2 regions of the Sporosarcina sp. 6E9 genome follow, and region 2 is predicted to be linked to the other one. Evidence: a T-box and tRNA genes for the amino acid it is inferred to sense, from the RefSeq annotation. Region 2 holds a T-box; the other holds one or more tRNA genes.
What was found. The T-box of region 2 lies ahead of argS (arginine--tRNA ligase). A T-box ahead of a tRNA ligase gene usually reads a tRNA of that ligase, here a tRNA-Arg.
Positions count from the first base shown of each region.

Region 1: it encodes a tRNA-Arg, which carries the amino acid that the T-box ahead of argS (arginine--tRNA ligase) is inferred to sense. The anticodon was not compared.

Region 1 is NZ_JAGEMN010000001.1:701,475-704,626, forward strand. It holds gene rph (ribonuclease PH) at 1-560, shown strand, start outside; gene J4G36_RS03700 (XTP/dITP diphosphatase) at 557-1,165, shown strand; gene J4G36_RS03705 (YfcE family phosphodiesterase) at 1,166-1,660, shown strand; tRNA gene J4G36_RS03710 (tRNA-Arg) at 1,735-1,808, shown strand; tRNA gene J4G36_RS03715 (tRNA-Arg) at 2,052-2,125, shown strand; gene J4G36_RS03720 (tryptophan-rich sensory protein) at 2,530-3,152, shown strand, end outside.
Region 2 is NZ_JAGEMN010000002.1:94,394-97,545, forward strand. It holds gene J4G36_RS12055 (helix-turn-helix transcriptional regulator) at 334-546, shown strand; gene J4G36_RS12060 (DUF3169 family protein) at 543-1,241, shown strand; T-box leader at 1,329-1,535, shown strand; gene argS (arginine--tRNA ligase) at 1,728-3,152, shown strand, end outside.

The sequences.
Region 1 (3,152 bases), on a different contig from region 2:
CACGTGCTACAGGGCAGCGGACGCAGCGTGAGGCGACGCGTGGCAAGTTAGGCGGGCGGACGATGGAGATTCAACGACTAATTGGACGAGCTATGCGCACAGTAATTGATCTTGAAGCAATCGGCGAACGTACAATTTGGATTGACTGTGATGTTATTCAAGCTGACGGCGGAACGAGAACTGCATCGATTACAGGCGCGTTTGTAGCCATGACGATCGCAGCAGCTAAACTTCATGAAGAAAAAGAATTGACTAAATTCCCGATTACGCAGTTTCTAGCCGCGACTAGTGTCGGGAAATCAATGGAAGATGAACTTATTCTAGACTTGGATTATGTTGAAGATTCTTCCGCAGCTGTCGATATGAACGTCGTTATGACAGGTGCTGGTGCTTTTGTTGAATTACAAGGGACAGGCGAGGAAGCGACCTTTACAAAAGATGAGATGAATGGCCTTGTGTCACTTGCAGAAAAAGGAATTACAGAACTGATCGGTTATCAGAAAAATGCACTCGGACCAATTGCAGACTTGGTTGGCAAAGGAGAAGGTGAGACACTATGAAAGAAGTTATAATCGCGACAAATAATGCGGGGAAAGGAAAAGACTTTGAAGCATTGTTCACCCCGCTTGGAATAAAGGTATTAACATTAAACGACATTGAACAAGAAATAGATGTTGAAGAGACGGGTAAGACCTTTGAAGAAAATGCGATATTAAAAGCGGAAGAAGTTTCCAAGCTTCTCGGGAAAACTGTTATTGCCGATGACAGCGGGCTTGAAATCGATGCGCTAGACGGCGCGCCTGGCGTCTACTCAGCGCGTTATGCAGGGCCGGGCAGTACTGACGATAAAAACATTGATAAAGCATTAGGCGCACTCACTGGAGTGGAAGAGCCCGAACGTACTGCAAGATTTCGTTGCGTGCTAGCAATCGCGGGGCCAGGACTCGAGACTGAAACTTTCTCTGGAAGTTGCGAAGGTATTATTTTAAAGGAACGACAAGGAACGAATGGATTTGGATATGATCCAATTTTTTATGTCCCAAGTAAAAAACGTTCTATGGCGGAACTATCGCCTGAGGAAAAAGGGTTAATCTCACATAGAGGAGATGCGCTTGCAAAACTTCGTGTGAAATTACCACAATTAATACAGAAAGTTGGTTTATAAATGAAATTAATCGTTATGAGTGATAATCATGGGGATAAAGAAACGGTGAAAGCCGTTTCTTCATTGCCGGCAGATGCACATTTCCACTGCGGGGATAGTGAGTTTCCATACGATGATGAAACATTGTCGTCGATGTTTCGAGTCGGAGGAAATTGCGATATAGATTCGAAATATCCGGGTGAAGTCGTTACAGAAATTAAAGGTAAAATGATTCTAGCAGTTCATGGCCATGAACATAATGTGAAAAGTTCATTGATGGAATTGTATTACCGCGCAAAGGAAAAAGCTGCCGATATAGTATTATTTGGCCATTCTCATTTATATGGCGCGGAAATGAAAGATGGTATATTATTTGTCAATCCAGGTAGCACGTTGTTGCCGAGAGGCGGAAATTCCGCTACATATGCGGTTGTTGAGTGGGATGAAACCCCAGTCGTCACCTTCAAAAACATGGATCATGAAGTGGTTGAAACAGTCGAAATAAAAAAGATTTAAATTAGTGTTGACTTTCCATTTTGTCCTGCCTATAATAGTACTTGTCGCAACAATACCATATGTTGCTAAGACATGTCTCAGTAGCTCAGCTGGATAGAGCAACAGCCTTCTAAGCTGTGGGTCGGGGGTTCGAATCCCTCCTGGGACGTATAGGCTTAAAATGAGAAATGTTGAACGAACAGTTAAGCGCTTGGACATTGGTTATACAATGTTCAAGCGCTTTTTGTTTTACAGTTTTTTCTAAAAATGCTATATTTTTATTAAAAAGCTGTCGAGAATAGTGTGAATAGATACAAATTTAATAAAGGCTTCAAAGAACTTATTGAATATGTTATTATAAGTTGTAGCCATATTTTGGTTGAAAAGCATTGTTTGACCAATGCATAAACTTGTCTCAGTAGCTCAGCTGGATAGAGCAACAGCCTTCTAAGCTGTGGGTCGGGGGTTCGAATCCCTCCTGGGACGTAACAAGGTGAAATCTGCAAAGATAAAAACCTAAATAAAGCGCCAGAAACATTGTTAGGTAAATGTTTCTGGCGCTTTTTTATTTCTGTAAGAATACGAATGAAAACGAGCCTTATTCCTTTATTAATACATTAAACCACTTTGTAGTAGCTAAAAGTGGTTTTTTATTGGCGATAATCATCCAACCCTATTTTGTATATATAGCAATGTTGTTTAATAAACTTAGATTATCAAGCAAATGAAAGGGTAGAGTATTGAAACGGGAAATGATTTTTGCTATTACGAAACTAGTAGGAATACTATTTGGTATTCCGGCGACTTTCAGTATGGGTTAAAATTGTCAGATACCTGTGTGGGAAATCAACACAAAAATCACGGGTACCGATACTTTAGGAGGTGGAATGGTGAAAGTATCAAGTAGAATAGCCATTGTTAATCTGATCTTTTTTATCTTGATGATAGCCATTAATTATTACGCAGGATCAAATGTGGGGAGTATAGCAAATGAAAAGACTGCACTAATTCAGCCAGCAGGATATGCTTTTTCAATTTGGATACTCATTTATTTTCTCTTGTTTTTATGGATAGTAAAAGGTTTTTTTGTTCGCGGTAAAAAAGTAAGTGTCTACATCGACACTCAAAGACTTATACCTATAAACTTTCTATTAAACGGGGCTTGGATTCTAGCTTTTACGCAACAAAAGATTCTTTTGTCTACGGTTATTATTCTTCTTTTATTACTCTCGATCATTTTAATCTATAGAAAAATAAAACAAAATGTAAACAGGGGTCTTTTTGATCTTGTCCCATTCTCAATTTATCTAGGATGGGTTTCTATAGCCAGTATTGTAAATGTTTTTACGTTATTTGTTCGCAATGATATCGAAACATTTCTTGGGATTGGAGAACTAGACTGGACGGTTATTATGCTCATTTTCGGATGCGCTCTGGCTGTATCGTTCTCACTTATTAATCAGGATGCCTTGTATCCGCTTGTGTTTATATGGTCCTATATCGCGATTTACGT
Region 2 (3,152 bases):
TACTATATATAGTGCCTTGTTCACTTCCTATACCCTAACATATGGTGTTTTAATCGTAAATAGGTAAAAAGTTTTTCATGCGAGAATCACTCGCTTATCCACATATCCACAAGTAATTTATCCACAACATGTTAATTGCTATCATACTCTTTCATGTTCCAGAAGGAAAAGTTATGAACAGTTCTGAATAAAACTGTTCATATTACTTTTTATGCATAGAGGAATTTTTCATCATTATTTTCTCGTGTCGACAATTAAAATAGTCATAATGACAACAATAGTTGTCACTATGACTATAAAGATATACACTAGGTATGAAGAGGAGGAAATACGATGGCGATATTACTTAATCGTTTAAAAGAATTACGTGCTAGAGACGGACTCAGTCAAACTGAGTTAGCTAAATTAACCGATTCCTCAAGACAAACAATTAGTTTAATTGAACGAGGCGATTATTTACCATCTATTTTAATTGCGATGAAAATCGCGAAAGTATTTCAACTGCCTGTGGACGAAGTATTTTCAATAAAGGAGGAAGAGAAATGAAGAAAAAGAAAGGTTCACTTAGCCTCTTTATGGCTGTTGGGTTCGCGTTTACTTTCGGTTTGATTGTTATATTATGGGATGGGTTCAGCCCCAGCGTACCTTATGGAAAAGAGTTGATAGCTTTTGGAATGCTCGCTATCTTACTTGTCATGTCCATTCGTATTGGATTGATTTGGAATCAGGCTGATAAAAAGGACACGCCAGAGATCAACATCGATGAGCTTGAGGCAAGAAAAGAAAAAGTTGCCCATAAATTTGTCGGCTCTACTTCTTTATTGTTTATCATTGGGGCTACCAGTTCTTTCATCGTCGGAATAGAATGGGACTTTGGCTATGACTTACTTGCAACCGTAATTGTTATTTTATATTTTGCGATTTTTATTTTTGCGATCTATGCTCAAATGAAAGCGATTAGTTTCCATAATAAATACAGTCCTGCTGCATTCGTAAATCTGAAACGAATAGACGGATACAAAGAAATTTTTGAAAATCTGGATGAAGGAGAAAAGTTTGAGCAATATCGTGTTGCGTATAAATCCTTTTATGCCATGAACTTCCTCTTTCCCGCTACACTCCTTACCCTATTTTTTGTCTCTATCGCATCTAGCCCACAATACGTCGCAATCTTGGTAGTCGGTGCACTGTGGTTCATCATGTATATGATTTACCACCGTGAAGGTGCCAAAACACACTAATTCCTATAAAATATGTTTTAGTAGTGAATTTATAGAAAAGACCAATAATCATATTGACGCCATTGCAAATGCTTGCTATAGTCATCTACAACATCTTGGATGAAGAGAGTAACAAACTTTTCTTTTTCAGCGAACTGGGGACAGTGAAAGCCTAGTAAAGAATGCTTGTGAAGCGCACTTCGGAGATACTTTTCTGATTTAAGTAGGAAAAGTCGGTGTCTCGCCGTTATGAGTAAGCGGCCCGATCACGGGCAAGTTGAGTGGTACCGCGGAAGTTATGCTTTCGCCTCATTTATTTGAGGCGGGGGCTTTTTTTGTCCCGCATTAACGGGCAGTGAGACTCCCACCTCAAGACTTGAGATAAACGATAAGAATAGGTGGGAGTCAACTGCCCGTAAATGCCCGATTGGTTCAACTAACAATCCGTGGGGAAGAACACCCCACGGATTGAAGTTTCACTTTATTGACAAAAAGGAGGAATATGAGATGAAAACAGAGGTCATGCATGTGTTGCAACAATTTAGTCCGATTCCCTTGAATATAAATATGTTAGAACAACCCGCTCACACACATATGGGCGATTTAGCATTGCCCTGCTTTCCGTTTGCAAAGAATTTAAAAAAATCGCCTGTTATGATTGCGGATGAAATTGCAGATGCAATCCGTCATCCACTTATCCACAAAGCCGAAGCCGTAAACGGTTATGTGAATATCTTTCTGAACCGTTCTCAAATCACTAGTTCCCTGCTCGATAGAATCCGTGAGCAAACTAAATCCTACGGGTCATCCGATGTTGGAAATAACGGGGTCGGGACAATTGATATGTCTTCCCCTAACATTGCAAAACCGTTTTCCATGGGACATTTGCGCTCCACGGTCATCGGAAATTCAATTTCTTTATTGCTTGAAAAGAACGGCTACAAAACTGTGAAAATCAACTATATCGGTGATTGGGGGACACAGTTTGGCAAGCTACTAACAGCCTATCGAAAATGGGGCAACGAACAAGAAGTAAGAACAAACCCGATCCAGACTCTATTAAAGCTCTATATCCAGTTCCATGAAGATGCAGAGCAGGATGAAGCATTGAATGATGAAGGAAGAGCAGCTTTTAAGGCATTAGAAGACGGGGATACCGAAGCGCTTGCCTTATGGGATTGGTTTAAATCAGAATCATTGAAGGAGTTTCAACGCATTTATGATTTACTCGGCGTGAAATTCGATTCTTATAACGGCGAGGCTTATTACAACGATAAAATGGAACCTATCGTCGATTTGTTGAATGAAAAGGGATTGTTGAAGGAATCGGACGGCGCTTTGGTCGTCGAATTAGGAGATAAAATGCCGCCTTGCCTGATTAAAAAATCAGACGGAGCGACACTGTATGCGACTCGCGATTTAACTGCTGCAATCGACAGAAAAAAGACATATGATTTCGAGAAATCCATCTATGTCGTCGGGAATGAACAAAGTCTACACTTTACACAATTCAAAAAAGTCCTCGAAAAGATGAGTTATGAATGGGCGCAGGATATCGAACATGTACCTTTCGGGCTTATTTTGAAAGACGGAAAAAAGATGTCGACGCGTAAAGGCAAAATCGTCTTGTTGGAGGAAGTTTTAAAAGATGCAATCTCGCTTGCACAATCAACGATTGAAGAAAAAAATCCGAATCTGGAAAATAAGATAGAAATTGCTGAAGCTATTGGTGTTGGCGCTATTATTTTCAGCGATTTGAAACAGCACCGAAAACATGATATTGAGTTTGATCTAGAAACAATGCTTCAGACTGAAGGAGAAACTGGTCCCTACGTTCAATATACTTTCGCCCGTGCTAATTCGGTGTTAAGAAAGGCCGGGGAAACAAACTCTTATACAGTGGATGAAGTGAATGATTTCGAGTGGAAAATC